3 regions of the Pseudomonas sp. AC211 genome follow, and region 1 is predicted to be linked to each of the others. Evidence: riboswitches for the same ligand, from Rfam matches in the RefSeq annotation. Region 1 holds a riboswitch; each other region holds the start of a gene.

The links. A riboswitch is a leader RNA that binds a small molecule or an ion and turns the genes downstream of it on or off. The one in region 1 is predicted to bind cobalamin.
Region 2: linked by a shared signal. The riboswitch ahead of ACZZZP_RS01925 (TonB-dependent receptor domain-containing protein) and the one ahead of ACZZZP_RS23820 (CbtB domain-containing protein) in region 1 are both predicted to bind cobalamin.
Region 3: linked by a shared signal. The riboswitch ahead of cobO (cob(I)yrinic acid a,c-diamide adenosyltransferase) and the one ahead of ACZZZP_RS23820 (CbtB domain-containing protein) in region 1 are both predicted to bind cobalamin.

The regions. Positions count from the first base shown of each region.
Region 1 covers NZ_OZ409830.1:5,119,837-5,130,307, forward strand. The annotation lists gene cobW (cobalamin biosynthesis protein CobW) at 1-612, opposite strand, end outside; cobalamin riboswitch at 724-931, opposite strand; cobalamin riboswitch at 1,045-1,221, shown strand; gene ACZZZP_RS23820 (CbtB domain-containing protein) at 1,332-1,517, shown strand; gene ACZZZP_RS23825 (CbtA family protein) at 1,561-2,280, shown strand; gene ACZZZP_RS23830 (cobalamin biosynthesis protein) at 2,364-2,717, shown strand; gene cobM (precorrin-4 C(11)-methyltransferase) at 2,776-3,531, shown strand; partial or broken gene cfaB (C17 cyclopropane fatty acid synthase CfaB) at 3,655-4,835, shown strand; gene ACZZZP_RS23845 (GNAT family N-acetyltransferase) at 4,913-5,413, shown strand; partial or broken gene cls (cardiolipin synthase) at 5,422-6,861, opposite strand; partial or broken gene ACZZZP_RS23855 (DUF3617 domain-containing protein) at 6,997-7,519, shown strand; gene zigA (zinc metallochaperone GTPase ZigA) at 7,722-8,927, shown strand; gene ACZZZP_RS23865 (NADH:ubiquinone oxidoreductase) at 8,844-9,287, opposite strand; partial or broken gene ACZZZP_RS23870 (CobW family GTP-binding protein) at 9,408-10,371, shown strand; gene ACZZZP_RS23875 (alpha/beta fold hydrolase) at 10,437-10,471, shown strand, end outside.
Region 2 covers NZ_OZ409830.1:381,734-392,204, forward strand. The annotation lists partial or broken gene ACZZZP_RS01925 (TonB-dependent receptor domain-containing protein) at 1-898, opposite strand, end outside; cobalamin riboswitch at 988-1,220, opposite strand; gene ACZZZP_RS01930 (hypothetical protein) at 1,302-1,610, opposite strand; partial or broken gene ACZZZP_RS01935 (methyl-accepting chemotaxis protein) at 1,672-1,974, opposite strand; partial or broken gene hemN (oxygen-independent coproporphyrinogen III oxidase) at 3,806-5,189, shown strand; partial or broken gene dxs (1-deoxy-D-xylulose-5-phosphate synthase) at 5,235-7,159, opposite strand; gene ACZZZP_RS01950 (alpha/beta fold hydrolase) at 7,802-8,833, opposite strand; gene ACZZZP_RS01955 (carboxyl transferase domain-containing protein) at 8,839-10,471, opposite strand, start outside.
Region 3 covers NZ_OZ409830.1:2,364,159-2,374,629, forward strand. The annotation lists partial or broken gene ACZZZP_RS11200 (cobyric acid synthase) at 1-1,424, opposite strand, end outside; partial or broken gene cobD (threonine-phosphate decarboxylase CobD) at 1,417-2,387, opposite strand; partial or broken gene cbiB (adenosylcobinamide-phosphate synthase CbiB) at 2,422-3,355, opposite strand; gene bluB (5,6-dimethylbenzimidazole synthase) at 3,352-4,002, opposite strand; gene ACZZZP_RS11220 (cobyrinate a,c-diamide synthase) at 3,999-5,345, opposite strand; gene cobO (cob(I)yrinic acid a,c-diamide adenosyltransferase) at 5,345-5,956, opposite strand; cobalamin riboswitch at 6,106-6,343, opposite strand; gene ACZZZP_RS11230 (methyl-accepting chemotaxis protein) at 6,569-7,651, shown strand; gene ACZZZP_RS11235 (response regulator) at 7,623-7,988, shown strand; gene ACZZZP_RS11240 (STAS domain-containing protein) at 7,990-8,304, shown strand; gene ACZZZP_RS11245 (chemotaxis protein CheA) at 8,315-10,471, shown strand, end outside.

The DNA.
Region 1 (10,471 bases):
CACTTCGGCACGCACGGCGGCCAGGGCTTCAGGGCTGAGCAAGTCGGCTTTGTTGAGAATCACCAGGTCGGCGCTGGCCAGTTGGTCGGCGAACAGCTCGTGCAGCGGCGATTCGTGGTCCAGGTTCGGGTCTTCGCGGCGCTGCGCGTCGACCTGGTCTGGGAATGCGGCGAAGGTGCCGGCGGCTACGGCCGGGCTGTCGACCACGGTGATCACCGCATCAACGGTGCAGGCGTTGCGAATTTCCGGCCAGTTGAAGGCCTGCACCAATGGCTTGGGCAGGGCCAGGCCCGAGGTTTCGATAAGAATTTGGTCCAAGTCACCGCGCCGCGCTACCAACTCGCGCATCACCGGGAAGAATTCCTCTTGCACCGTGCAGCACAGGCAGCCGTTGGCCAGCTCGTAAACGCGGCCGTTGGCTTCTTCTTCGGTGCAGCCGATGGTGCATTGCTTGAGGATTTCACCGTCGATACCCAGCTCGCCAAACTCATTGACGATCACCGCAATGCGGCGGCCTTCGGCGTTGTCGAGCATATGGCGCAGCAGCGTGGTTTTGCCGGCGCCGAGGAAGCCGGTGACGATGGTGACGGGGAGTTTGGCCAAGCTTTTCATCGAATGCAGCCCTGTTGGATACGCGCGAAATCGGATCGGCGGGCGGCTGCGACGGCTACAGCGAGCAGAGCGCTCACCGCAGAATTCGCCACCGGATCACCCCGCCCGGTTGTCGTGAATAGGTTCGAGGCAGGTCTCCTGGCTCACGACATGGCCCTTGATGCGGGCCGCTTTCCTCGCCTTCCCGCGCGTGGCAGTGGCACTGGAAGAAAGCCGGTCGTTTACAGTTGCGGGGGCAGCCGCGGCCTGGCTGTTCAGCGCACCGCGTTCCTCTTAGCTCTGGCGCAAATGCGCCGAGACCTCGAAGCGAGCAAGGCTACGCAGTGGTGGGGGATGGGTCAAATTCGATGAGGTCCGATCATCCAGCTTCTGGACATGGAAGCCTGCACGGGCGAGGCACGTCAGCGTTGACCTTTGCCGATGAAAATGGTGTTCTAGCGCGCTGTTTCAGGTGTCTTGCGTCGTCGTGCGCAAGGTGAAACGGGAAGTCGGTGCGCGCTCTGGTCGGTTCTGGAGCAGTTAGTCCGACGCTGCCCCCGCAACGGTAGGCGTGTGTTGAAACCCTTCAGCCATGCGAGCCCGGAGACCGGCCTGAATTCATACCAGTAGGCAAAACCCGCGGTGGGCGGGCGCAAGCCGGAAGTCTGAATGCGCTCGCATTCGGCTCCTCGTGCGTTCCCTTCTGCTACGTTTTCATTTCCAGTTCAGAGGGAACGGTCATGTCCAGTAGCACCCTTACTCATTCTGCCGAGGCCAGTGCCTCGCTTTCTCAGCGTCTCGTGGTCGCCATCGGCGCCGGCCTGTTGGGCGCGTTGCTGGTGTATTTCGCCGGTTTCTCCCATGTCGAGGCGGTACACAACGCTGCTCACGACACCCGCCACAGTGCCGCGTTTCCGTGCCACTAATTTCTGTGCCACCAAGTGTGCGTGCGACTGAAGAGACCGCGAAATGATTAAGCGTATTGCGCAAACCGCCGGGTTTGCCGGGCTACTGGGTGCCCTGTTTCTGACCCTGTTGCAAAGCTTCTGGGTGGCGCCGCTGATTCTTCAGGGCGAAACCTTTGAAAGCGCTGAGCCGGCTATGGCGCAGGCCGCACCTGCCGAGCACAGCCATGAGCCGGGCGCCGCCGCCCATTCCCATGAACACAGCAGCGAAGCGTGGTCGCCGCAAGACGGCTGGCAGCGCGTGGCGTCGACCACGGGCGCCAATCTGGTGGTGGCCGTTGGTTTCGCGCTGATGTTGGCGGGCTTGTTCACCCTGCGCGCGCCGGGTCGTACCCGTGACGGTTTGTTCTGGGGCCTGGCCGGTTTCGCTACCTTTTCGCTGGCGCCCTCGCTCGGTCTGCCGCCTGAATTGCCAGGCACCGCCGCCGCTGATTTGCAGCTGCGTCAGTACTGGTGGATCGGCACCGCAACCGCGACCGCCGTGGGCCTGGCCTTTTTGGTATTCGCCCGCCACTGGGCGGTGAAAGTGATCGGCGCTGTGTTGCTGGTGGTGCCACACGTCATCGGCGCGCCGCAGCCTGAGGTGCATTCGAGCCTGGCACCCGAGGCGCTGGAGCATCAGTTCATCTGGGCCTCGCTGATTACCAACGCGTTGTTCTGGTCGGCCCTGGGCTTGCTGAGCGCCTGGCTGTATCGCCGGTTTGCGGGCAAGAGCGCGGTGTAACCCCCTCGTTCATGCTGCGCAAGAACCCGCTGAAGGGCATGCTCTCAGCGGGTTTTTTCTTACGTATTCAGGCGTTTTTCTCTGTGCCTATCGTTGCGCCTTTTATCGCTGGAATCGGATGCCGCGCGGGTTGTAGCGAGGCTGAACTTCGTCAGTTGCTGGAACACACGCTGAGCGCGCACGGGTTGGGTGTCGCTGACCTCGCCGGCCTCGCCAGCGTTGAACACAAACGTGACGAGGCTGGCCTTCGCGCGCTCGCCGCCACGTTGCGCTTGCCGCTCGCGTGGCTGCCACCGGCTCAGTTGGACGCAGCCAGTGATCGCGTCAGCAGCGTGTCGGCCATTGCCCTGCGCGCAACTGGCGCAGTCAGCGTCGCCGAGGCAAGCGCTCTGACGCAGGTGGAAGCGGTGACGGGAAAAAACGCGCCGGGCTTTTAATCGGTAAACACACCAGTGCGAGCGCCACCGTGGCCATCGCCGGCGTGGAGGAATGCGTATGACGGTGTATTTCATTGGCGCCGGCCCCGGCGACCCCGAGCTAATTACCGTGAAAGGCCAGCGCTTGATACGCAGCTGCCCGGTGTTGCTGTACGCCGGTTCGCTGGTGCCAGAGGCGGTGCTGGAGGGCCATCGCGCAGATACCGTGGTGAACACCGCCGAGCTGCATCTGGATGAAATCATCCGCCTGATCGAGACCGCCCACAGCCAGGGGCAGAACGTTGCCCGCGTGCACTCCGGCGATCCGTCGTTATACGGCGCAATCGGCGAGCAGATTCGCCATTTACGCCGCCTGAATATTCCCTTCGAAATCGTGCCCGGCGTCACCGCAACGGCAGCCTGCGCGGCCTTGCTGGAAAGCGAGCTGACGCTGCCCGGCATCGCGCAAACGGTGATTCTCACCCGCTACGGCAGCCGCTCGAAAATGCCGGAAGGCGAAGCGCTGGCCGACTTGGCGCGCCACGGCACCACCATGGCCATCCATTTGGGCGTGCAGCATTTGGCCAAGATCGTCGAGGCGCTGGTGCCGCATTACGGCGCCGATTGCCCCATCGCCGTGGTCCACCGCGCCAGTTGGCCCGATCAGGACTGGGTGCGAGGCACCCTGGCGGATATCGAAGCGGCGGTGGCGGCCAAAGGCTTTCAGCGCACGGCGTTGATTGTGGTCGGTCGGGTGCTCAGCGCCGACGCCTTCGCTGATTCCAACCTGTACCGCGCTGGGCATGCGCACCTGTTTCGCCCGGCCAGCGACTAAACGCCCGGCGAAACGGCCGCACATCGCCCGCCCGGCAGAGCTGTGCAACTGCGCGTCGCTTGCCTCGGTCAGTAGCTTTGGGCTCGTCAGAGCCACTGCATGACGTCTGTACGGGGGCTTTTTATGCTGGCGCAACTTCCACTGACCCTGCGCAATCTGCAACTGCCGTTGCGCCTGCGCTTATGGAACGGCTACGAACTCGACCTGGGGCCGCAGCCGCAGGTGACCATGGTGATCAAGGACCCTGGCCTGATCAGTCAGCTCAGCCATCCGAGCCTGGATGCACTCGGCGGCGCTTACGTGGAGGGTCGGCTAGAGCTGGAAGGGCCGATTTCGAGGTGATTCGCCTGGGCGACGCCCTGAGCGAAGCGTTAAGCGATGACGAGCAACGGGCGTTGCAGCGCGAAGCGCACGACAAGGCCACCGATGCCGAGGCGATTTCCTACCACTACGACCTGTCGAACCGCTTCTACCAGCTGTGGCTCGACCCGGACATGGTCTATTCCTGCGCCTACTTTCCTACCGGAAAAGAAGACCTGGCCACCGCGCAGCAGGCCAAGCTGCGCCACTTGTGCCGCAAGCTACGGCTGCAACCCGGCGAGCACTTGCTCGACGTCGGCTGTGGTTGGGGCGGCTTGGCGCGCTTCGCCGCCCGAGAGTTCGGCGTGCAGGTCACCGGCATCACCCTGAGCCAGGCGCAACTGGACCTGGCCCGGGAGCGGGTAGCCGCCGGAGGCCTGCAGGAAAACGTGCAGCTCGAGCTAATGGACTACCGCGACGTGCCGCAAGACGGCCGCTTCGACAAAGTGGTCAGCGTGGGCATGTTCGAACATGTCGGTCACGCCAATCTGCCGCTGTACTGCCAGCAGCTATTCGGCGCCGTACGCGAAGGCGGGCTGGTGATGAACCATGGCATCACCTCGCGCTACACCGATGGCCGCCCGGCTGGGCGCGGCGCGGGCGAATTCATTGGCCGTTACGTGTTTCCCCACGGCGAACTGCCGCACGTGAGCCGTATGACGGCGCATCTCAGCGAAGCCGGGCTGGAAGTGGTGGATGTGGAAAGCCTGCGCCTGCACTACGCGCGCACCTTGGACATGTGGAGCGCCAACCTGGAAAGCCGGCTCAGCGAAGCCAAGGCGCTGGTGCCGGAGCAGGCGTTGCGCATCTGGCGTTTGTACCTGGCCGGCTGCGCTTATGGGTTTGCCCGCGGCTGGATGAACCTGCATCAGATTCTCGCGGTAAAACCGCTGGCCGATGGCAGCCATAGCCTGCCGTGGTCGCGCGCCGATCTGTACGGATAAAAAAACCCGTTAGCTGCGTATGCCCCTGAGCGCGCCGGTGCAGTAGCCTCGGCGCACATTTCCTGTTGGGGCCGGCCATGGCAGCCATTGAAAACATTACGTATTACTTGGACATGCACAGCCCCGAGCAGGTGCGCGGCAAACCGCTGCCGGCAGCGCTGAGCATTGTCGAGTGCGTGATCAAGCAGTTCCCGCTAAACCGTTTTCTGTACCAACTGGTGGGCGGGCCGTGGGAGTGGACCGACAAGCTGGTGTGGACCGACGCGCAATGGCGCGAGCTGGTAGAACAAGACAACCACCGCACCTTCGTCGCCTACGAGCAGGGCGCTATCGCCGGCTACTACGAGCTGCAACGCAGCGCCGACGGTGACGTGGAGATTCTGTACTTCGGCCTGGTGCAGGAATTTTTCGGCAAAGGCTTTGGCGGCCTGATGCTGACGCACGCGCTGGAGTCGGCCTGGGCCTGGCCGGGCACCAAGCGGGTGTGGGTGCATACCTGCACGCTGGATCACCCGAGCGCGCTGGGCAATTACCAGGCGCGCGGGTTGCAGGTTTACAAGGAAGAAGCTGAAGCCTGAATCGGCGGTTACAAAATCGGCGAAATCAACCTGGCGATGCGCATGCCCAGCTGGCGCAGGCGGTGAATGTTTTGGTCGTCGCCCGCCGCCAGTTCAATCGCCTGGCCGAAGTCATTGTCGAGCATGCGTTCCACCTCCAGGGCGAACGCTTCATCGACGGTGATCAACATGATTTCGAAGTTCAGGCGAAACGAGCGGTTGTCGAGATTGGCGCTGCCGATGGCAGCGATCTTCTGATCGATCAGCACCACCTTCTGGTGCACAAACCCCGGCTGATAGCGAAACACCCGCACGCCGCTGTGCAACGCCGCGAAGGCGTACAGGCTGGACGCGGCGTACACCGTGCGATGGTCGGGCCGTGACGGCAGCAAGATGCGCACGTCCACGCCGCGCAGCACGGCCAGGCGCAGGGCGGCGGAAACCGATTCATCCGGAATGAAATACGGGCTGGTTATCCACAGGCGCTCGCGGGCGCAGTTGGCCGCTTCGACAAAAAACAGCGAGCAGGTTTCCTGCGCATCGGCCGGGCCGCTGGTGAGCACCTGGCACAGCTTGCCCTCGCCGCCGTATGCCTCGGGCAGCATCAGCGGCGGCAGCTGGCGCGTGGCCCAAAACCAATCTTCAGCAAACGATTCCTGCAAACACGCCACCGCCGGCCCGCGCAGTTCCACGTGGGTGTCGCGCCAGGGCGCCAGCGGTGCTTTCAAACCCAGGTACTCGTCGCCCACATTGAGGCCGCCGACAAAGCCGAAGTCGCCATCGACCACGACGATCTTGCGGTGGTTACGGAAATTCAACTGGAAGCGATTGATCAGCCCACGGCGCGTGCTGAAGGCGCGCACGTTGACGTCGCCGCTGCGCAGGCTCTGCACATAGCGCCGGGGCAGGGCGTGGCTGCCGATGCTGTCGTACAGCAAATAAACCGGCCACGCCGGCCGCTGCGCGCTCCAGCAGCAGGGCGTGTAAACGGCGGCCGAGGTCGTCGTCGTGGATGATGAAAAACTGCACCAGCACCACCTGCCGGGCGCTGGCGACGGCGGCGAAAATGGCTTCGAACGTGGCGTTGCCATCGATCAACAACCGCACCTGATTATTCGCCAGGCACGGCATGTGGCCCAACGAGGGCAGGGCGCCGAGGGTACGGTAAGCGTCGGTGTTCGCGCGGCCAGGGCCTCCTCGGCCCAGGGTCGCCAGTTGAGCGTGCTCATGGCGGTGCGCATTTCTCGGTCGGCGTGGCGGCGCGCTCGGATGTACGCGTCGAACGTGCTGCGGCCAAACACCAGGTAGGGAATCAGCGTCAGGTACGGAATAAACAGCAGCGACAACGCCCAGGCGATGGAACCCTGGGCGGTGCGTACCGTGAGGATGGCGTGCAGCGCGGCGCAGATGCCGAGCAGATGGGTGAGGGCTATCAGGTAGCCGAACAGCGGTGGGATGATCACGTCCATGCCGGGGTCGCTTGGGCAATGCGCTGACACGCAATGTGCCGTGTGCCGGTGCAACTGTCGACTGTAGCTGGCGTCTACATGGCTGGCCGCGCCATAGTTGCGCCGCTTCCCCACCTGCCAGAAGGACCGTGATTTATGAAGATTCGCCTTGTTCTTGCCTGCACTGCCGCGCTCGGAATGTCGTCCTTGGCGCAGGGCTGAGAAGCTGCAACCCGGGCTGTGGGAAATCCAGTCGAAAAACATGCAGGTCAATGGCCAGCAGATGCCCGATCTGCAATTGCTAATGGGTAGCCTGCCGCCTGAGCAACGCAAAATGGCTGAGCAGGCCATGGCCAAACAAGGCGTGGCGATGGCGGGCAACGGCGTGCGCATGTGCATCACCCCGGAGCAGGCGCAAACCGACAACTTCCCAACCCAGGGCGCCCATTCCGGCTGCAAGCAGCAGATCACCGAACGCACTCCGCAAATGATGAAATTCACCGTCAGTTGCCCGCAGGGACAAGGGCAAGGGCAGACGACTTTCCTCAGCTCTCGTGAGTTCGCCACCACCGTTAACGGCACGTTTTTGATGGGCGGACAGAAGCAGCAAGGCCGCCTCGAATCGACGGGTCGTTGGGTGGGTGCCGACTGTTCAGGCCTGCCTGCCAACACGCGTTAACGGCACGGGCTCAGCGCAATTAAACTGCCAGTTCCACGTGAAACTCCTCGGCCCCGCTGGCTTACAGCGCGGCGCAGGGGTTTTTTTATGGCATTCGAAAAATCGGGACGGCCGTTAAAGTCCGACGTTTTGTTATTGTATAACGTGTAATACTATAACAATCGTTGAGCTAAACCGGCTCCTGTTCTGATGAGAATCCGCCATGCAAGCGCCCCGTTTACCCGTCACTGTTTTGTCCGGCTTTCTTGGCGCGGGCAAGAGCACGTTGCTCAATCACATCCTGCGTAACCGCGACAATTTGCGCGTCGCCGTGATCGTCAACGACATGAGTGAAATCAACATCGACGGCAGCGAAGTGCAGCGCGACGTCAGCCTGAACCGCGCCGAAGAAAAGCTCGTGGAAATGAGCAACGGCTGCATCTGCTGCACCCTGCGCGAAGACTTGCTCGAAGAAGTGAACCGGCTGGCCCGCGATGGCCGATTCGACTATCTGCTGATCGAATCCACCGGCATCGCCGAGCCCTTGCCCGTGGCCGAAACGTTCACCTTTCGCGGTGAAGACGGCCAATGCCTCAGCGACGTAGCGCGCCTGGACACCATGGTTACCGTGGTCGACGGCCTGAACTTCCTGCGCGATTACCAACAAGCCGACAGCCTGGCGAGCCGTGGCGAAGTGGTGGACGAGGACGACGAACGCTCCATCACCGACTTGCTGATCGAGCAGGTCGAATTCGCCGATGTCATTCTGGTGAGCAAAATCGACCTGATCTCCCGCGAAGACCGCCGCGAGCTGATGAGCATTCTGGCCAGCCTCAACACCCACGCCGAAATCCTACCGATGGTGATGGGCCAAGTGCCGTTGGGCAAAATTCTCGACACCGGCCGCTTTGATTTCGAGCGCGCCGCACAAGCACCCGGCTGGCTTCAGGAGCTACGCGGCGAGCACCTGCCGGAAAGCGAGGAATACGGCATCGCCTCGTTTGCTTACCGGGCGCGGCGGCCGTTTCATCCGCAGCGTTTCTACGACTTTATCAACCGCGAATGGAGCAACGGCCGGCTGCTGCGCTCCAAAGGTTTTTTCTGGTTGGCGAGCAAACATCAGGACGCCGGCAGTTGGTCGCAAGCCGGCGGGTTGATGCGTTATGGCTTTGCCGGGCGCTGGTGGCGGCACGTGCCGAAAGAGCAATGGCCGCAAGACGACGAGGGCGTCGCCACGGTGATGCGCCACTGGAGCGCGGAGGTGGGCGATTGCCGCCAGGAGCTGGTGTTTATTGGTCAGAACATCGACTTCGCCCAACTCGGGAGCGAGTTGGACGACTGCCTGCTAAGCGACGCCGAAATGGCCTTGGGCAGCGAAGGCTGGGCGCACTACGCCGACCCGTTCGGCGCTTGGCACGAGGCGGCGTGAGGGCGGATCAGCGATCCATCCACACGCCACGGTTCTGCTTTCGCAGGCCGGCTTGAGGTAGGCGGAGTCGCTGGCCACGCCGTAATAGTGAATGTCTTGCTGATACGGCGTGCCCGGCACTTTGGCCGAGCGGCACACGCCAAACGAGCCCTGCGGGCATTGTTCGACGTAGTCGACCGTCACTTGTTGGCCCTTCATCGTCGGTTGGCAAAAGCCGCTGTGAAACAGGTTGGGCGGAATGCTGCGGTTCTGCTGACAGACCTTCACATCCAAGCGTTCAGCCTGGCTGTGCACCACACAGGCCTCGGCCATCACCTGGCCGGATAGAAGAAGCAGCAAAGGCAACAGCAATACGCGCATCGTGGGTCTCCGGCGCCGAAAAAATGTGCCGGCGACTCTAGCACGGCGAGCCCCGCGCTTGTGCCTGTGGCGCTTTTCGCCGAAGGTTATCCACCCTGAAATTACACCCCGAGAACCCACGTGCTCAGCGACATTCCCACGCATTTGATTGCCGGCCCGCTGGGCGCCGGGAAAACCAGCCTGATCCGTCATCTGCTGGCGCAGCGCCCTGCCGATGAGCGCTGGGCCGTGCTGATTAATGAATTCGGCCAGATTGGCATCGACGCTGCGTTGCTGACCACCGGCGACGATGGCATCGCCCTGAGCGAAGTGGCCGGCGGCTGCCTGTGTTGCGTGAATGGCGCGCCGTTCCAAATCGGCCTCGCCCGGCTGCTGCGCAAAGCCAAACCTCATCGCCTGTTTATCGAGCCGTCAGGCCTGGGCCATCCGGCGGCACTGCTGGCGCAGTTGCGTGATCCGCCCTGGGAAGGCGTGCTGGCCGTGCAGCCAAGCGTGCTGGTGCTTGACGCCCAAGCGCTGGCCGCCGGCTTGCCGCTGCCGGACAGCCAGCAAGCGGCCCTGGCCGAGGCCGGTTTGCTGGTGCTCAACAAAGCCGAACACCTCGACGCCGACGCCCGCGCCGCCATCGTCAACCGCCTGCCAGCGCGCCCGATTTTCTGGACCAGCCAGGGCGCCGTGCCGCTGGCCGAACTCCCCGGCGCGACGGCGCAGGCCGCAGACGGCGCGCCCGAATTACCAAGCCCCGACGCCGCCAACCGCGCCAGCGTCTGGCTCGACCCCACGCAGCCAATCTGCCAGAGCGGCGGCCAAGCCGAAGGCTGGAGCATCGGCTGGCGCTGGCATCCCAGCCAGCAATTCGAACTTATGCGCCTGCAAACGTGGCTGGCGAGGCTGCCCTGGCGGCGCGCCAAACTGGTGATGCACAGCAACGCCGGCTGGCTATCGGCCAACGCCCTGAACGGCGAGCCGCTGCACTCGGCAAAGCAGCGAATGGCGCAAAGACTCGCGCCTGGAACTGATCTTCAGCGAACCGCAAAACGAGCACCAGCTCAACGCTGGAATGGCAGCCTGTAGGTTGGGTTAAGCGCAGCGAAGCCCAACGCAAAACCATTAAACTTGCGCTCACGTTTCCCTAGAAGTCCGCCCCTTATGACCGCCTTCACCCTGCACCCCTGGTCCCACGC
Region 2 (10,471 bases), 4.7 Mb from region 1:
TTTCGCTGTGGCCGACTTCCCAGCGACTGCTCCAGAGGTCGTTGAACTGCGCGTCGACAAAACCGCTGGCGCTGCTGAGGGTGAAGTCGGTGTAAGGCTGCTGCGGATAGCTGAGGAAGGTGCTCATGTCGAAGCGACCGAACGGGTTGTCGTACTCGTTGCGGCCGCGTTGGTCCAGCAGGCTGACGCCGCCTTCGACGCGCTCGTTGAATTGGTGGCTGAGGTTGAAGCTCAAGGCTTTGTTGCGGTAGGCGTCGTGGTCGCTGTCGGAATCGTAGGACTGGCCGGTGCGGTCGCTGCCGGCGGTTTCGTCGAGGCTGCCGTTGAGGCTGAAGCGCGTCTGTTCATCGCCGCCACTGAGGCCCAGGCTGCGCTGCCAGCTTTGGTGACTTCCGGCGCTCACGGCCAGGCGCGGTTGCAGGCCGCTGTCGCCGCGACGGGTGAAAATCTGCACCACGCCGCCAATGGCATCGCTGCCATACAAGGCCGAGCGCGAGCCGCGTACCACCTCGATGCGTTCGATTTGTTCGAGGCTTAAAACCTGCAGACTGGCGCCGCCATCGGAGGCCGAACCGATGCGTTGGCCGTCCACCAGAATCAGGCTTTGGGTGTTGCTGCTGCCACGTATAAACAGTGAGGTGTTGCTGCCGCGCCCGCCGTTCTGCACCAGTTGCACGCCAGGCACGCGGGTGAGTAGGTCGGTGATAGAGCGCGGCTGTAGGCGTTCAATGTCAGCGCGGGTGAACACCGTGGCAGCAGCGGTGGCTTGGGCTAACGGCTCGGCGTTGCGGCCGGAGGTGATGACCATTTCTTGCAGCTTCAGCGCTTGGTCAGTGCTTTGCGCCTGCACCATAACGGGCAGCAGCACAGCGGGCAGGGCGAAATGCAGGTATTTCATGGAGTATTCCTCAAAAGATTTTTGAGGAGGGCATGGGCAAGCGTGGCGCTTGAAGGCGCCTGCGCTTGATGGTGCTGCCCTCCGCAACACCAGTCGATTCCATGCAGGCCGGTCTCCGGGCTCTCGACTGAAAGGGCATCCTTTCCTGCCGCGATCACCTTCCCAGGTACAACCCAGTGGTGTGTCGATCGGGCATGCAGCGTGGCTGCGGTCGATTACCGTTGCAGGGGGCAGCGCCGGGATGGCTCCTATGGAGCGCACCGGCTTCCCGTTTAACGCCGGGCTCGTGTGAGCCGGACGCACCTGCGTGGATAAACGCCGCGCACCGTAGCGGTGGCGGCGGGGTGGGTCAAGCGGCGGGGGATCGGTGGGAGAGGCTTCGGCCTTGCTTGCGACGTACCGGTTATGCGCTTGGGTCTGCCTGTCCAAGCCGGCTGGCGGCTTTGTGCAGGTCGAGCACCAAGCGCTCCAGGGCGCGGGCGGCGAGCTGGGTCTGGTTCGCGGCCTCGGCGCTTTGGCCGGCGCCCGAGCTGATGGTTTGCGCTTGCAGATTGGCGGCTTGAGCTTGGTCGCGCTGCGATTGCATGGCGCGGCTGATTTCGCCGATCTGCATTTGCATGCCCGCCACCTCCTCATGAATGCGCTGCAACGCCTGGTTCGCCTGCGTGGCTTGGTCAACGCTGGTGCCAACGCTGGTTTGGCATTGCTGCATCGAAGCCGACGGCCTGCACGGCTTGCTGACGCATGCTGTGCAGGCTCTGGGCGATGGCGTGCGTGGCCTCGGCGGTGCGCTGGGCGAGGTTGCGCACTTCCTCGGCGACCACGGCAAAGCCACGTCCCGACTCGCCGGCGCGCGCGGCTTCAATGGCGGCGTTGAGCGCCAACAGGTTGGTTTGTTCGGCGATGCCGCGAATGGTTTCGCTGATGCTCTGCACCGCCACCGTGTGTTGGCTCAGGCCTTCGATAGTGCGGGTGGCATCGCTGACCAGGCTGGCCAGGCGGCTGATTTGTTCGGTGGTTTGCTGCACCACGCTGGCGCCTTCCTTGGCCAGTTGCAGCGCTTGTTGCAGAGGCATGTTCGCTGCCCAGGATGTGCTCAGTCATGGCGCTGATGCTGTGACTGACTCCTTGGGTGGCTTCGGCCGTCGCTTGGGCGGCGCTGTTCTGATGGTTCGCACACAGGCTGACGGTGCTGGAGGTCTGGTTGAGTGCAGCACTGGTGTGGTGCAGCGCACTGCCGGCAGAGACGATGCTCTGCATGGTGTCGTCCATTTTGTCGACGAAACTGTTCACCCAGCCCGCCAGCGAACCGGTTTCATCGGCTTGCAAATGGTTGGCGCTGAAGCGATTGCTCAGCGGCGCGCCGCACTCGGCGGTGTCCAGGAAGAAATCGCACAGCGCCTGCAATTTCTGGCTGCGCGGACGCAGGCTGAAGTACCAGAAGTTGAACAACACCAGCGCGCTCACGCCAAACAGCGCCCAAGGCAAATGTTCACCTTGCCAGCCCAGGCCGGCGTGGGCGCCGTACAGCAACGCGGCGGCGACCCCGACATTCAGCAGCAGCGCTTTGAGCAAGGTATAGCTGAGGCTGCGCGGGCGATACACCTCTTCCAAGTCGCCCTCGCACATCATCCCCCACGTATCGGGCGAGCCCGGCAGGTTGAGGGTCAAACCGGCGCCGACTACGGGCACGCGGCGGTAATCCGGGTAGCCGGGATACAGCACGAACAGGTTGCTGCCGCAGCGCATGGTTTCGCGCACGCCGGGGTGCAACTCCTGGGTGGCGGGGTCGGTAAAGCGCAGTTCGAATTCGGTGTGCTGGGTAACGCGCACGGTGCCGAACGGGGTGTGCACGCCATCCTTGAGGTTTTCGCCGGCGCTGAAGGTGCTGTCTTCAAAGCGTGAGCGCGACAGCGCGGTGCCGGGCGCGATGGCTGGGTCATACACCGACTTGATCATAAATAAATAGTTGTCGCCGGAGTCGCGGTACACGTGGCCGGCTTCGCGTTGGATCAAGTCGCTCATCACATCGTTGGGAATGCGCGCGCACAGGCAGGCGACGGTTTTGCCGGCGACGATCAGCGGCTGGTGAAACATCAGCGTCACGGCGTCATGGAAGCGCGAGGTGGTGGCGCCGAGCGTGGCGGTGACTTGATCTTTATAAGGCCCGAGCAGAAACGGCGCGCGAAGACCGGCGGCCAGCGCTTTGGCGTCGTGGCGTTGCCCCACTCGCGACGCATGGGTGGAGGCGAGCACCGTACCGTCGGCGCCCACCACAAACAACTCCGACACTTCACGCATTGGCTCAGCAATGCTTTGCAACTGGGCGGCATCCACGCGTGGCCATTGCTCGCCCAACGTCGCTGCTACCTGAAGCAGTTGCTGCCAATGTTGCTGCGTCCAGCCGAGCAACAACTGCGCGCGGGTGTTGGCCATGCCCGTGAAGGTTTTTTCCAGTCGCGCCGCCTGGTTGCGGTTGATCAGGCTGGCCCAGCGCAAGGCCCATTTGTTGTGCGTGCCCCACCAGGGCAGCCAACGCTTTTCGCGGCCGCTGAGGGCCATCTCGTGACTTTTAAGGTGCATGTCGGTGCTCGCAAATGACAAAGGGCAGTGCTTTGTCTAGCGTGCGCTTATTGCAATAACAGGACCGAAAGGCGCCGCTACTGGCCGATTGATGGCGCAATGACGCATTTCGCCAGATGAATGTCGCTTTTCCAGATGGGACGTACGTACTTTCCTCCGAAAGGTGCTGCGTCGACCCGGCCGCAGCGCTGGGGATGCGCCGTATTGGTGCATGTCAGACGTCGGTTCTCCTGTAGGGATTTTCCGTCGGGTTGCGTCAAGTCAAGATCCGCTTTGTCGCAGCTTCCTAGACTGGCCGCCCACGCACTGCACCGGACCGCCGCCATGCTCGACGCCATTCATTGGGATGCTGACCTGATTCGCCGTTACGACCGCCCCGGTCCTCGCTACACCTCATACCCCACCGCCCTGCAATTCAACGAAAACGTCGCCGGCAACGCCTTGGTGCATGCCCTGAGCGAAAGCCGCGCGGCGTTGCGGCCGTTGTCGGTGTATGTGCACGTGCCGTTCTGCGCCAACATTTGCTACTACTGCGGTTGTAACAAGGTGATCACCAAAGACCGTGGTCGCGCGGTGCCGTATTTGCAGCGCCTGCATCAAGAAATCAGCCGCGTCGCCAGTCAGCTCGACCGTCGCCAGGTGGTCGAGCAACTGCATTTCGGCGGCAGGCACACCAACCTTTCTTGGCCACACCGAGCTGCGCGAATTGATGCAGCACCTGCGCGAAAACTTCACCCTGCTCGACGGCGACAGCGGCGACTACGGCATCGAGATCGACCCGCGCGAAGCCGACTGGTCGACCATGGGCCTGCTCCGCGAACTGGGCTTCAACCGCGTCAGCCTGGGCGTTCAAGACCTCGACCCGCAGGTGCAACAAGCGGTCAACCGCCTGCAAAGCTTTGAGCAGACCCGCGCCATCGTCGAAGCGGCGTGGACCCTGCAATTTCGCTCGGTGAACATCGACCTGATCTACGGCCTGCCGAAACAGACGCCCGACCGTTTCGCCCGCACCGTAGACAAGGTGATTGAGCTGCAACCGGATCGCCTGTCGCTCTTCAACTACGCCCACTTGCCGGAGCGCTTTAAGCCGCAACGGCGCATCAGCGCGGACGACCTGCCAAGCCCGGCAGCCAAGCTGGAAATGCTTCAGCGCAGCATCGAACAGCTGACAGCGGCGGGCTATGTGTACATCGGCATGGATCACTTCGCCCTGCCGGACGACGAGCTGGCGGTGGCGCAGGAAGATGGCATGTTGCGGCGCAACTTCCAGGGCTACACCACCCATGGGCATTGCGACCTGGTGGGTTTAGGCGTGTCGGCCATCAGCCAGTTGGGCGATGTGTACTGCCAGAACAGCAGCGATCTGCCGCTTTATATGGCCGCCATCGACGAAGGCCATTCAGCCGTGGTGCGTGGGCTGTTGTGCAACGATGACGACCGCATTCGCCGTGCCGTCATCCAGCAACTGATCTGCGCTTTTAAACTCGATTTCAGCCTGATCGAAAGTGCGTTCAACATCGAGTTTCGCGGTTACTTCAACGAGGTGTGGCCGCAGCTGCAGCAGTTCGCGCGGGACGGTCTGATCGCCTTGAGCGACAACGCCATTCAGGTGCTGCCCGCCGGGCGCTTGCTGGTGCGCTCGGTGTGCATGCTGTTTGATCACTATTTAAGCGAGCAGAACAGTCAGCGATTCTCGCGGGTGATCTAAACAAAAAGGCCGGTCAATAGACCGGCCTTTTTCATGGCGAAGCGTTTACGCCGTGAGGGTGGGCGGCAAGCCCGCCGGTGCGAGCAGCGCCAGGCGCTCGCGAACCGCCGCCTCGATACCCGCAGCGTCCAGCCCACATTCAGCCAGCATGGTTTGCGGCTTGGCATGTTCCACGTAGATATCCGGCAAGCCCAGGTGCAGCAAGGGCTTGAGCAGATTCTCGCGCGCCAGGAACTCGCTGACCGCCGCGCCCGCGCCACCCATGATGGCGTTTTCTTCGACGGTCACCAGCAGCTCATGTTCAGCCGCCATCTGGCGAACCAAGGCTTCGTCCAAGGGTTTGACGAAGCGCATGTCCACCACCGTGGCATCCAGCTTCTCGGCCACCAGCAGCGCATCGGCCAGTTGCACGCCGAACACCAACAGCGCGACGCCCTGGCCCTTGCGGCGGACCACGCCTTTGCCGATTTCCAATGGCACTAACGCGGGGTCGATCGCCGCATTGGGACCCGAGCCGCGCGGGTAACGCACAGCCGCCGGGCCGTCGAACAGGTAGCCGGTGGTCAGCATGCGGCGCAGCTCGTTCTCATCGCTCGGCGTCATCACCAGAATGCCGGGAATGCAGCGCAGGTAAGACAAATCGAAACTGCCGGCGTGGGTCGGGCCGTCTTCGCCCACCAGGCCCGCGCGGTCGATGGCAAACAGCACATCCAGATGCTGCACCGCCACGTCGTGAATCAGCTGGTCGTAACCGCGCTGCAAAAACGTCGAATAAATCGCCACCACCGGCTTGGCGCCTTCGCAGGCCATACCGGCGGCGAGAGTCACGGCGTGTTGTTCGGCAATCGCCACGTCGAAATAGCGCTGCGGAAAACGGCTCGCTGAAGGCGACCAGATCCGAACCTTCTTTCATCGCCGGGGTGATGCCCGTCAGGCGCGCATCGGCCTCGGCCATGTCGCACAGCCACTGGCCAAACACCGCCGAATACTTCGGCCCGCTGGGCTTTTTCGGCACGGCGGGCGCGTTGACCGGCTCCAGCTTGGTGATGGCGTGGTAACCAATCGGGTCCAGCTCGGCCGGGGCGAAGCCTTTGCCTTTTTTGGTGATCACATGCAAGAACTGCGGGCCTTCCAGCTCGCGCATATTGCGCAGGGTGGTGATCAGCGTCGGCAGGTCGTGACCGTCGATAGGGCCGATATAGTTCCAGCCCAGCTCTTCGAACAAGGTGCCCGACACCAACATGCCTTTGGCGTGTTCTTCCGTTTTGCGCGCGATCTCCCAGGCGCCCGGCAGGCAGTGACAGCACTTTTTTGCTGCCCTCGCGCATGTTGGCGTAGGTGCGGCTGGAAAGAATTTTCGCCAGGTGATTGGACAGGCCGCCGACGTTTTTCGAAATCGACATGTCGTTGTCGTTGAGCACCACGAGCATGTTGGCCTTCACGTCGGAGGCGTGGTTCAACGCCTCGAACGCCATGCCCGCCGTCAGCGCGCCATCACCGATTACCGCCACCGACTTGCGCTTGCTGCCCTGCAACTGAGCGGCAATGGCCATGCCCAGCGCGGCGCTGATGGAGGTGCTGGAATGGCCGACGCCAAAGGTGTCGTACTCGCTTTCACTGCGACGCGGGAAGGCGGCGATGCCGTCTTTCTGCCGCAGCGTGTGCATCAGCTCGCGGCGCCCGGTGAGGATTTTATGCGGATACGCCTGATGGCCTACGTCCCACACCAGCCGGTCGTCCGGGGTGTCGAACACATAGTGCAGCGCGATGGTGAGCTCGATGACACCCAGGCCGGCACCGAAGTGTCCGCCGGTTTCGCCAACGGTATACAGCAGCTCCTGGCGCAGCTCATCAGCGAGGATTTCCAGCTCGGCTTCGCCCAGGCGACGCAGACCAACAGGCGTCTCTGCACGGTCAAGCAGCGGCGTAGCGGGGCGTTCGCGGGGGAACTCGTGAAACGTCGTCGGCATCAGGCATAATCGTTATAGGTATAAAAGATGGCGCAGTTTACCTGATGCGGTAGGGCTTTTCGTAGGGTGGGTGTGAAGGGGGGAAGGAAATACCGATATCCGGGGGAATTCCGGGGATGTCCCTTGCCGTTGGCAACCCACCGTCATCCCCGCGCAGGCGGTGGTCCAGTTCGTAGGTTGGGTTGAGCCATGGCGAAGCCCAACGTTGCACGGTCTGACTGAAAACCTCAGTCATCCTCGCGCAGGCGGTGGTCCGACAATTCGGGATCCAGAGTCTCGGGTCGAGCGCGGTAGATGGCGTGGAGGTATTCATTACCGCGTGAGCTGAACGTTTGGTTTCGCGCCTTACGCGCGAGTCACTTTTAGCATTGCCGGATTGCCGGACCACCCAAAAGTAACCAAAAGGTCTAGCCCCTACCTTGGGTCTGCGCTGCGCTCCGACTTCCCTCATTCCGCCGACGCTCCGGGGGCACGGCGAGACGGGCCATCCTTGGCCCGACACGCCTTTCGCGGCTCCCGGCCGCTCAACCCCCTGCGCGTCGACTCCACTCGGCCTGCGATGAACGGGGCGGGTAGATCACAAGCGGTGGATCACAAGTTCCACATCAAAAACTCGCGGCTAAAGCCGCTCCCACAGAAAGCTCATTTTCGACGCATCTCTGAACCTGTGGGAGCGGCTTCAGCCGCGAGTTTTTGATTTTTTCTTTCGCCAGCGGCCATCACGCCGCGTAATGCCGCCCCAAAAAACTCCAGCAAAATCCCGTTCACCCGCTCTGCCTGTTCGTTCTGTATCCAGTGCCCGCAGTCTTTAAGCACGTGCTGTTCCAGGCGCGGCACCAGCTCGCCCATTTTCTTGATGGTGTACGCCTCCAACTTGCCGACCGGGTCGTCTTCGCCCAGCAGAAACACGGTCGGTTGCAGCACCTGCCGTCCGGCGAGGAATTCGGTGGTTTCCCAGTTGGTGCGAAAGTTTCGGTACCAGTTCAGCGGGCCATGGAAGCCGTGTTTGCTCAGGGTGTCGCGGTACACGGCGAAGTCGGTTTTGTTGCACCAGTCGGGAAAGGTGGTCGGCATGGGTACGCCTTCCAGTAAGCGGGCGTCGGCGGGTTTGGGTTGCAGGAACACCTCGCCGGTGCCGCCGATCAGCAGGCGCATGCTGCGTTCGATGTCGGCGTTCAGTTCGGCTTCGGCCACGCCCGGTTCCTGGAAGTAGACGATGTAGTTGAATCGCCCGGTGTTGGCCTCGCGCATGATGTCGATGGCGGGGCGTTTCGGGCGGCCGCCGAAGGGCACGGACATGGCGCCCAGCACGCTGACTCGCTGTGGTTGCAGCAGGCCCAGGTGCCAAGCCACCGGCGCGCCCCAGTCGTGGCCGATGACGCAGGCGTCGGTGTGGCCGAGCAGTTCCATGGCGCCCTGGATGTCGGCGCACAGGGTCAGAATCTGATACGCCTCGATTTCCTCAGGCGCGCTGCTGTCGCCGTAGCCGCGCATTTCCGGGGCATATACGCGGTAACCGGCTTCGGCCAGTGCCGTCATCTGGCTGCGCCACGAGTACCAGCATTCGGGGAAACCGTGCAGCAGCCACACCGGCCGCCCATTTTCCGGGCCGGCGCTGTACACGCTAAGAGTGATGCCGTTTACGTCGAGGCGTTGCTGTTCGAACTGATTCATAGCGGTCACCAGGTGTCCACGAAGGAGCGTTTTTTGCCGTCACGTTTGGCCGGGCGCGGGGCGGCGTTGAGGCCACGAACCAGCCAGCTGCGGGTTTCCACGGGGTCGATCACGGCGTCGATTTCCAGGTAGCTGGCCATGTTGATGCCTTTGCCGGCCTGGTAGGCCTTGGCCACTAATTTGTCGAAGAGTTTTTGCCGTTGCGCGGGATCTTCCAGCGCCGCCAGCTCTTTGGAAAAGCCAAGCCGCACGGCGCCTTCAAGCCCCATCGCGCCAAATTCAGCGCTGGGCCAGGCGATGGTGAACAGCGGCGAATGGAAACTGCCGGCGGCCATCGCCTGCGCGCCAAGGCCGTAGCCTTTGCGCAATACCACGGTGAAGAACGGCACGCTGAGGCTGGCGGCGGTGACGAACATGCGCGACACATGGCGCACGGTTGCCTGCTTTTCGGCGTCCGGGCCGACCATAAAGCCAGGCGTGTCGCACAGCGACAGCAGCGGAATATCGAAGGCGTCGCACAGCTGCATAAAGCGCGCGGCTTTATCGCCGGCCACCGCGTCGATGGCGCCGCCCAGGTGCGCGGGGTTGTTGGCGATCAGGCCGAACGGCTGGCCCTCGATGCGAATAAACGCGGTGATCAGACCGGGCGCGAATTGGCGGCGCAGTTCCAGTACCGAGTCGTGGTCGGCGAGGGTGGCGATCACCTGGCGAATGTCATAAATGCGCAGGCGATTTTCCGGAATCACTTGGCGCAGCTCGCGCTGGTCGGCGCATTGCCAGTCGCTGAGCGGGCCTTGGAAATACGACAGGTATTGCTTGGCGGCGCGCACCGCCTCGGCTTCGTCGGCGACGGCGATGTCGACCACGCCGTTCGGCCCTTGCACGCTGACCGGCCCGACCTGCTCCGGCGTAAACGTACCTAACCCGCCGCCTTCGATCATCGCCGGCCCGGCCATGCCGATGCTGGCGTTGGCGGTGGCGATGATCACGTCGCAGCAGCCGAGCAGTGCCGCGTTGCCGGCGAAGCAACGGCCCGACACCACGCCCACCAGCGGCACCAGGCCGGACAGTTTGGCCATGCCGATAAAGGTGTGGCAGTCCAGGCCCGCCACGCCGACGAAATCGGTATCGCCGGGCCGTCCGCCACCGCCTTCGGCAAACAGCACCACGGGCAGTTGCCACTGCTCAGCGAGCTGCAACATGCGGTCGGTTTTCTTGTGGTTCATCACGCCCTGGGTGCCGGCAAACACGGTGTAGTCGTAGGCGATGGCCATGCAGCGGCTGTGCTCGGCACCGAACTGCGCGGCGTTGACGGTGCCGATGCCGCTGACCAAGCCGTCGGCCGGGCTTTGTGCGATCAGGTCGTCCACCGAGTTGCGGCGCCGCCGTGCGGCCAGGGCGAGGGCGCCGTATTCGATAAAGCTGTCGGCATCCAGCAAGTCATCGAGGTTTTCGCGGGTGGTGCGTTGCCCGGTTTTGCGCCGCTTGGCCACGGCCTGCGGACGGCGTTCGTCGCGGGTCAGGGCGTTGCGTTCGAGCACTTCGGCGAGGTCGGCGCGGATGTGGTCGAGGTCGATGCTTTCTTCGTTGTGGTGCTGTTGTTGCGCGACGTCGGCCGGCTGAATGAACACCAGCGGC
Region 3 (10,471 bases), 2.8 Mb from region 1:
TGTTCAACCAAGTCCGCCAGGCGCTCCAGATCGCGCTCGCGCAGGGCGTGGTAGTCGACGGTCTGCACGTCTTGCAGTCCGGCCCAGCGCAGCAACGCTGTGCAGGCAGCGGGGCTCTCGAACAGCCCATGCAGATAGGTGCCGAGAATCTGTCCATCGTCGCTGCAGGCGCCGTCGCAGCGGCCGTCGTCGAGCTGCACGGCGAACCGTTCCAAGGCCGGCCCGGTGCTGATGCCGGCGTGAATTTCATAGCCGCTGATGGCCGCGCCGTCGAGGCATAGAATGGCCGTTCACGTTGCGCAGTTGTTTGTGCTCGACCAACACCGTGTCGAAGTCGAGCAGCCCCAGTCCGGCGCTCGATCCGGCGGCACCTTCGATACCTGCCGGGTCGTGGATCTGTTGGCCGAGCATCTGGAAACCGCCGCAAATGCCCAGCACCTTGCCGCCGTAGCGCAGGTGTTTGTGCAAGGCGCTTTCCCAGCCGTTCGCACGCAGCACGGCGAGGTCGCCACGGGTGCTTTTCGAGCCCGGCAGAATAATCAGGTCGGCAGGCGGTATCGGCTGGCCGGGGGCGATGAATTGCAGGTCTACCTGCGGGTGCAGGCGCAGCGGGTCGAAGTCGGTGTGGTTGCTGATGCGCGGCAGCACCGGCACCACGACCTTGAGCACCTGCTCGGCTTTGGCGGTTTGCCGGGTGTCGATAGCGTCTTCAGCTTCCAGGTGCAGGTCGGTGAGGTACGGCAATACGCCCAGCACCGGTTTGCCCGTGCGTTGTTCCAGCCAGTCCAGGCCCGGTTGCAACAGGCTGAGGGCGCCGCGAAAGCGGTTGATGACGAAGCCTTTCACCCGCGCCTGCTCGCTTTCGGAGAGCAATTCCAGGGTGCCGACCAGATGGGCAAACACGCCGCCGCGGTCGATGTCGGCAATCAGAATCACCGGGCAATCCACCGCTTCGGCGAAGCCCATGTTGGCAATGTCACCGGCACGCAAATTGATTTCCGCCGGCGAGCCCGCGCCCTCGACCATCACCACCGTATAGGCGCTGCTCAAGCGTTGGTGCGACTGCAACACGGCCTGCATGGCGACCTTTTTGTAGTCGTGGTACTGGGCCGCTTCCATGCTGGTGACGGCGCGGCCGTGAATGATGACTTGCGCGCCGGTGTCGCTGTTTGGTTTGAGCAGCACCGGGTTCATGTCGGTGTGTGCCGGCAAACCACAGGCTTGCGCTTGCACCGCCTGGGCGCGGCCAATTTCGCCGCCGTCGACGGTCACGGCGCTGTTGAGCGCCATGTTCTGGGTTTGAAAAGCACCACGTTCACGCCTTGGCGATGCAGCCAACGGCACAGGGCCGCCACCAGCGTGCTTTTGCCGGCGTCCGATGTGGTGCCTTGCACCATCAAGGTGGTGCCGGTTGCGTTAGTCATTGGTGCGCCACGCGTGGAAAACCTCGGTCAGTGTTAGCCAGTCAGCCTCTTCAGCCGGCAGGCCGATGCGCAGGCTGCTATGAGCCGGAAACAACCGCAGCAGCACGCCGCGCCGGGCGAAAAAATCGTGAACGGCAGCGGCTTGTTCGCCTTGCCACCATTGAAAAAGCCCAGTGCCGCCGCTGGGTTGCAGGCCGTTAACCGTCATCAGCTCGGAAAGCCGCTCGCTGGCGTACAGCGCACGTTCACGTTGCTGCTTCTGACTGGCGAGGTCGGCGAAACACTGGCGGGCCACGGCGCGGGTTTGGCCCGTTAACGGTCCAGGGGCCGAGGCGATCGGCCAGGGCTTGCAGCAGCGCTGGCGCCGCCAGCACGCAGCCCAGTCGAGCGCCGGCCAGGCCGAAGAATTTGCCGAATGAGCGCAGCACGATCAGACCGTCACGCGGACAGTCGGCCGCCAGGCTGTGCTGCGGCGTGATGTCGATAAAGGCTTCGTCCACCAGCAACCACCCGCCCCGCTCCGCCAGGTTCGCGTGCCAGGTCAAAAGCTGGTCGCGCGGGCACAGGCGGCCGGTGGGGTTGTTGGGGTTGACCACCACGAGCACGTCCAGCTCATGGAGCTGCGCGGCGACGTCGGCCTCGGTCAGTTCGCGAACGTCGTGCCCGGGTTCGCGCCAGGCGTGGGCATGTTCGGCGTAGCACGGCGACAGCACGCCCACACGGCTGCGCCCACGCAAACGCGGCAATAGCTGAATGGCTGCTTGTGAACCGGCCACCGGCAGCAACTGCTCAACGCCGTAATAAGCGCAGGCAGCGGCGGTTAAGCCGTCGTCATCTTCGGGCAGCCGCGCCGCAGGCGCTGACGGGAATCTCGGCCAGGGGAAACGGCCACGGCGCGATGCCGGTGGACAGGTCCAGCCAGTCTTCGACGGCAATGTCGTAGTCACGCGCGGCCTGTTGCAGTCGGCCGCCATGGAGCAGGCCGGCGCTGATTGGCTTAGGCAAACAGGCGCCCTCCGAGCAGCAACACCAGCAGCCACAGCAGCACGCCACGACGCACCAACCGCACGGCGCGCTCAATGGTGTCGGCGTCCGGCGGCGGGCCTTCGCCCAAGGGTGGGCGTTCACGCAGGGCGCCGTGGTACATGGCCGGTCGCCCCCAGCGCTACGCCCAGCGCACCAGCGCCCGCCGCCATTACCGGGCCGGCGTTTGGGCTGTACCAGGTGAAGCCCTGCCGGCACCAGCAGCGCAAGGCCAGACGGGTGTTGCCGAGCAGCGCGTAGGTGAGCGCCACCAGCCGCGCCGGGATCAGGTTGAGCACATCGTCGATGCGCGCCGCTGCCCAGCCAAAGCGTTCGAAACGCGGGTTGCGGTAGCCCCACATGGCGTCCAGCGTGTTGCTCAGGCGGTACAGCACCGCGCCGGGCGCGCCCAGCAGCACAAACCAGAACAAGGCGGCGAACACCGCGTCACTGCCGTTTTCCAGTACCGATTCGGTGGCGGCCAGGGCCACGCCGTGCTCATCGAGAGCCGAGGTGTCGCGGCTGACGATATAGCCCACCCGCTCGCGGGCTTTGGCCAAATCACCGTCGCGCAGCGCCTGCACAATCGGTTGCGCATGTTCGGTCAAACTTTGCATGCCCAGCGCCAGGTACAGCGCGGCTATGTCCACCAGCCAGCCGATGTAGGGCAGCAGGCTCAGCAGCCAGGCGGCGACGGTCAGCGGCAGCACGGCGAGCACCCAGGCGGTGACGCCATGGCTGCGCCAGCCGCGTCCGACCTCTTCGGCGTTGTCGCTGAAGGCGCGGTTGAAGCGCTGTTCGAGGGCATTGGCCAGGCGCCCAAAGCCCACCAGCGGATGCCAGCGTTTGGGTTCGCCGAAACACGCGTCCAGCGCCACCCCGGCGACGCTGAGCAAGGCGATGCTCATTGCGCCTCCGGCCAGGTGTCGGTGAATAGCAGTTCGCTGAGCGGTCGCGGCGTCGCCCGGCCTTCCTGTTGCAGCATCGGCGCTTCGTAGAATTCGGGCACCGGGCCCACGCACAACACTGCAACCGGCTTGGCGCCAGCGGGCAGGTGCAGCAATTCGGCTAACGCGTGCGGCTCGAACATCGACACCCAACCCACGCCCAGCCCTTCGGCGCGAGCGGCCAGCCAGAAATTCTGGATCGCGCAGGACACCGAGGCCAGGTCCATTTCTGGCAATGTGCGACGGCCAAACACATGGGCTTCGCGGCCATCACCCAGGGCGACCACAAGCAGCTCGGCGCAGTCGCGAATGCCCTCGACCTTCAGCCGCATAAATTCATCGGCGCGCTGTTCCAGCGCCTCGGCAGTACGCACCCGTTCTTCTTCCACTAGCGCGTGAATGGCATGGCGCAACGGTGTTTGCGTAATGCGGATAAACCGCCACGGCTGCATCAGGCCGACGCTCGGCGCGTGGTGAGCCGCTTCGAGCAAGCGCGCCAGCACCTCGGGCGCCACTTCGCCGCCGCTGAAATGGCGCATGTCACGGCGTTCGCCAATGGCGCGGTAAATGGCCGCGCGCTCGGCCGCGCTGTAGGCGTGGTCGCTCATGCCAGTTGCTCGTCGCTCTGCTGAACGTGGCTAAGAGCGGGCGCTGCGCCAGGCAGAAACAGTGCTGCGGCGGCCGCCGGGTTGGACGGCATATACAGGTGAATGTACGAAGCCGTCAGCCGGCCGATGCGGTACACCGCCTCGCTGGTGCGTTTGTAGGTCGGGCACACGCCACGGGCCAGCGGCTCCAGGGCGCAGTGCAGTTCGGAGTAGTGATAGGTGTGGCCCCGCACGCGGCCTTCGGGCAAGTCGATTTCCTGCAACGCCAGGGCTTTGAGCTTTTTATGCATGAGCGCATTGCCCGGCAGCAGGCCCAACAGTTCGCCGCTGGCGCCGTCTTTGTCAGTTAGCGCGTCGAGCAGGTACAACATGCCGCCGCATTCGGCGTGCAGCGGTTTGCCCGCCGCGTGATGGGCGTGAATGGCGGCGCGCATGGCCTGGTTGGCTTGCAGCGGTTGCAGGTGCAATTCCGGATAACCGCCGGGCAAATACAGGCTGTCGACCTCGGGCAACGCGCTGTCGCGCAACGGCGAGAATTCGATCAGCTCGGCGCCCAGCTCGCGCAGCAGGTCGAGGTTGGCCTGATAGAGAAAGGCGAACGAGGTGTCGCGCGCCACGCCAATGCGCACGCCCTTGAGCGACGGCAATATCTGCCGAACCATTGGTGGCGGCGCGAAGTGCACGGGCGCCGGCAACGTGGTGTCGGCGCTGGCGGCCAGGGCGTCGGCGGCGGCGTCCAGACGGGCGTCCAGGTCTTCCAGCTCTTCGGCTTGCACCAGGCCCAGGTGCCGGCTCGGCAGTTCAATCGCGGCGCTGCGCGGCAAGGCGCCGTACCATTTGATGGCAGGCGGCAGGCAGTCGCGCAGAATTTCGCCATGCCGGGCGCTGCCGGTGCGGTTGGCGAGCACGCCGGAGAACGGCAGGTCGGCCTGGTACGTGGCCATGCCGTGAGCCATGGCGCCGAAGGTTTGCGCCATGCCTGAACCGTCGATCAGCGCCAACACCGGCACGCCGAAGTGACGGGCCAAATCGGCGGCCGATGGCGTGCCGTCGAACAGGCCCATGACGCCTTCAATCAGAATCAGGTCGGCCTCGGCGGCGGCTTCCCAGAGCAGGCGACGGCTTTCCGCTTCGCCGACCATCCACAAATCCAGCTGGTACACCGGCGCACCGCTGGCGCGGGCGAGAATCATGGGGTCGAGAAAGTCCGGCCCGCATTTGAATACCCGAACCCGTTTGCCTTGGCGTGTGTGCAAGCGCGCCAGGGCGGCGGTGACGGTGGTTTTGCCCTGGCCGGACGCCGGTGCGGCGATCAACAGCGCCGGGCATGCGTGGCTTTGCATTAGAACTCCACCCCGGCCTGGGCTTTCACGCCGGATTTGAACGCGTGCTTGACCATGGCCATTTCGGTCACGGTGTCGGCGGCTTCAATCAGCGCAGGCGGTGCGCCACGGCCGGTGGCGACCACGTGCTGAAATTCCGGACGGCCGCCGATATCGGCAAGCACGGTGTCGAGGTCGAGGTAGTTGTGTTTGAGGGCGATGTTCAGCTCATCCAGCACCACCAGGCCGATGGCCGGGTCGTTGAGCATGTCTTTGGCAACGGCCCAGGCGGCGACTGCTTTGTCGATATCGCGCTGGCGGTCCTGGGTGTCCCAGGTGTAGCCCTCGCCCATCACGTGGTAGCTGACTTCTTCGGGGAAGCGGCGGAAGAAGCGTTCTTCGCCCGTGCTGGCCGCGCCTTTGATGAACTGCACCACGCCCACTTTCATGCCATGGCCCAAGGCCCGCGCCACCATGCCAAAGGCTGAGCTGCTTTTGCCTTTGCCATTGCCGGTGTGCACCAGCAGCAGGCCGTATTCGTTCTGGGCCTGGGCGATTTTCTCGTCGATAAGGGCTTTTTTGCGGGCCATGCGCGCTTTGTGGCGGGCGTCGCGTTCTGCGGATTCGCTCATTGCGGTCTCAGCTCTTCAACATCAATTGTCCAGGCCATGAAACCCAGCGCGCGGCAGTGGCTTTTCATTGGCGTGGTTGAGGCTAGCGGAGAACGGCAGACGCAGGGATTGCAGGCAATCACCCGACGCCAGACAAAGCCCTCCGCAATGCCGTGGTACTGCGACAGGCCGGTCTCCGGGCTAATGAGCGCGGCCAGTGATGGCCAACAGAACAGCGCGCCTTCCCGTGTTCTACACAGTGGCTAGTGCGGTGTTCAGCTCAATTACCGTTGCGGGGGCAGCGTCGGCTTGTGCCGTTTCTTTTGTACGCGCAACACGTGCAAAACAAGCGGGACCGACTTCCCTGTTTCACCGCCAAATGGCGGCACCTGAAGCGAGGGTGGCAGGTTAGAGGGTTGCAGGTTGAGCGTCAATTCGGCGGGGGGCGCCAACTCGGCGCACTTCTGTATAGGGGGAAACCCCTACAAAGCCTGTAGGGGGTGCCCCGATTTTTCGCTTGTGCGCGGCTGCCTATAGTTCGCCCACCTTGAACCTGGTCGGGAATTTGCCGTGTTGGCCTATTGCGCGCTTTACCTTGGAGTTGTCATCAGCCTGGTTGGCCTGGGCGTGTCCATGCCGTGGTTGGCCGGCTCCGGTCTGGCCGTTACCGCCTTGGCCGGCGTGTTTGTTAGACCGCGCAAGGCGGCAGCAGCCGAGCCGGTTTACGTTGAAGAAACCGCGCCGACCCTGGACAACCAACCGCTGCTCACCGCGCTGTTGCCCACCTGGAACGACAACCTTGGCCAGGTGCGCCAATTGCTGGGCAGCAACGTCAGCGCCCTCTTCGACCGCTTCGCCAGCCTGGTCGACCGCCTGCAACAAACCCTCAACCGTTCCGAAAGCGTGCTCGGCAACAACGGCATCGGCGACAGCCTGCGCACCGCCAACGCGCGCCTCGACGAAGTGACCAGCGCCTTTCACGCCGCCAGCGACAACCGCAAGCAATTGCTCGCCACCGTCGGCCACCTGAACAGCGATGCCAGCGAATTGCAGAGCATGTCCAAGCATGTGCAAGACATCGCCAGCCAAACCAACCTGCTCGCCCTCAACGCCGCCATCGAAGCAGCGCGTGCCGGCGAATACGGCCGGGGCTTCTCGGTGGTCGCCGATGAGGTGCGCAAGCTGTCCAGCCTGTCGGCCGAAACCGGGCAGCGCATGGTGGAAAAAGTCGGCGAGATCAACAAAGCCATCCAGTCCACCGTCGGCGCTGCGGATCAGCTGTCGGCCAGCGAGGAAAGCAACCTGCGTTACCTCGATCAGGTAGCGGGCGAAATCATGCAAGGCCTGTCGGCCAACCTCGACGAGCTGACCCACAGCTCGCTCGAACTGCAACAAGACACCCGCGTCACCCAGGGCGACATTCAGGAAATCGTCGTCAGCCTGCAGTTCCAGGACCGCTCCGACCAGATGCTTGACCACCTGCAAAGCGACATCCAGCGCCTGCAAAGCGCCCTGCAAAGCCAAGACCCGATCATCAGCGACCCGCAGCGCTGGCTGCGCGAACTGCGCAGCCAATTCACCACCGATGAAGAACGCGGCGGCCGCCGTGCAGCCGGCAAAAGCCGCGCTGCGCAAGACGACATCACCTTTTCTAACGCTTTTCCTTGCCCTGACGGAGCCCTGCCCCATGGCCAAAACCATTCTGATCGTCGATGACTCATCGTCCATGCGCCAACTGGTGAAAATGACCCTCACCGGGGCCGGCCACCAAGTGATCGAGGCCGTCGACGGCCGCGATGCGCTGGCCAAGCTGACCGGGCAGAAGGTCAACCTGATCATCAGCGACGTGAACATGCCTAACCTCGACGGCATCGGACTGGTCAAGGCGCTTAAAGCGCGGCCGGAATACAAGTTCACACCCATCGTCATGCTGACCACCGAAAGCGAGCAAAACAAAAAGGCCGAAGGCCAAGCCGCCGGTGCGCGCGCCTGGATCGTCAAACCGTTTCAGCCGGCGCAGTTGTTGTCGGCCGTCGACAAGTTGGCCAGCTGACATGTTCCAGCTCAGCCACCCTGCCCCGGGCCAGTTGGCCATCGCCGGCAGCCTGACCATTTATGAAGTCAGCCAGGCGCACACTGAATTGGCCGCCGTGCTCGCCAGCGACACGCACCTGCCCGCCTGGCGCCTGGACCTGAGCGAGGTGGAAGAGCTCGACACCGCCGGCGTGCAACTGCTGCTGGCCTTGCACAAGTCGCTGCAACAGCTGGGCATCGTGCTGGAAACCTGCAACCCGGCCGCCGCCGTACACGAGCTGCTTGCCCTGTTGCGCCTCTCCCATTTGCTGCCGTTGTCGGCAGCCCAGGCCTGAGGGCCACCCCATGCTGAACGGCGAACAGTGGACACAACTGCTGCTGGGCTTTATCGAAGAAGCCAGCGAGCTGACCAAGCAGGCCGAAGAATACTTGCTGCAACTGGACCAATCGCCCACCGACGAAGAGGCGTTGAGCGGCTTGTTTCGCGCCATGCACACCATCAAAGGCTCGGCGGGTTTGTTCTCGCTGACGCCGCTGGTGAGCTTTACCCATCACCTGGAAAACCTGTTGATGGCCGTGCGCGACGGAGCCGGCACGCTGACCCCGGCGCTGATTTCCGTACTGCTGCGTTGCCTCGATGAAATCGCATCCATGGTGGCGCTGATCGACGCGCAAACGGGCGAACTTCCGGTGGATGAAGAGCATCAGGCGCAACTGCTTGCAACCCTGGCTGAACATGCTCAGGCCGTACCCGGCGCCATGCCGGTGATGGCTGCCCACGAACCTGAAACCAGTGCGCCGGTCGTGGCCTCGCTCGGTAAATCGGCGGCTTGGCACATTTCCCTGCGCTTTCACGCCGACCTGCTGCGCAACGGTTTCGACCCGGCCTCGTTTGTGCGTTACCTGGCGCGTCTGGGCGACATCAATCACTTGGCGTTGATCGATGACACCCTGCCCGCCCTCGCCGATCTGGACCCGGAAAGCTGCTACCTGGGTTTGGAAATTGACCTGCAAAGCGAGGCCAGCAAAACCGAAATTGAAGAGGTGTTCGAGTTCATCCGCGACTTCTGCACCTTGCACATTTTGCCGCCCGACAGCGTCCTGGACGACTACCTCAAGCTCATTCAGCAACTGCCGGAAAGCGACGCGCGCATTGGCCAGATTCTGGTCACGGCCGGCCTGCTCACCGAACACGAACTGCAAACCGGGCTGCACCTGCAAGCCAGCGCCACCGATGAAAAACCGGCGCTGGGCGAAGTGCTAGTGAGCCAGGGCATGGTCGCGCCGAAAGCCGTAGACGCGGCATTGGCCAAGCAAAAAGCCTCCCGCGATAAGCGTGTGAACGACAGCCCGATTCGCGTGGCCGCGCACAAGCTCGACGAGCTGATCAACCTGGTCGGCGAGCTGGTTATCAGCGCAGCCGGCGCGCAGTTGCACGCGCAAAAGCACGGCAACGCCCAGTGCATTGAAAGCGCGCAAACGGTGAATCAGCACGTTGAGCAAATTCGTGAAGCGGCGCTGAAAATGCGCATGATCGAAATCGGCGACACCTTCAACCGCTTTCACCGCGTGGTGCGCGACGTCAGCCAGCAACTGGGCAAAGACATCCGCCTGGACATTCGCGGCGCCGACACCGAGCTGGATAAATCGGTGATCGACCAACTGGCCGACCCGCTCACGCACTTGGTGCGCAATGCCATCGACCACGGCATTGAAAACGCCGAGCAACGCGCGGCGGCCGGGAAGGCGGCGCAGGGCTTGCTGCGCCTGAACGCCTACCACGAGTCGGGCATGATCGTGATTGAAGTGAGCGACGACGGCCATGGCCTGAACACCGCGCGCATCCGTGAAAAAGCTATCGCCCGCGGTTTGATCGACGCCCAGGCCAACCTTTCGGAACACGACATTCAACGGCTGATTTTCGCCGCCGGTTTTTCCACCGCCGATGCGGTGTCCGACCTTTCCGGCCGTGGCGTTGGCATGGACGTTGTGCGCAGCGCCATCGACGCATTGCGCGGCAGTATCGACATCGATTCCGTGCTCGGCCAAGGCACCACCTTTCGCATTCGGTTGCCGCTGACGCTGGCAATCATCGATGGCTTTCTGGTCAGCCTGGGCGACGAGCATCTGGTGGTGCCGCTCGACTTGGTCACCGAATGCATCGAGCTGGATGCCACCCAACTGGCGCGCTGCACCTACGGCTACATCGAGCTGCGCGGCAAACCGCTGCCGTGCATCGACCTGGCCGCGCACTTTGGCTTGCCCGCCAGCCACACCAGCCGCCGCAATATTGTGGTGGTCAACTTCGGCCGCCAGCAGGCCGGGTTGATCGTCGACCACCTGCACGGCGAGCTGCAAACCGTTATCAAACCGCTGGGCCTGCTGTTTCAGCACCTGCAAGGCATCAGCGGCTCCACCATTCTCGGCTCCGGGCAGATCGCCCTGATCCTGGATATCGCCAGTCTGTTCAACACCCTGCAACACAGCGTCGAGGCCGACTCG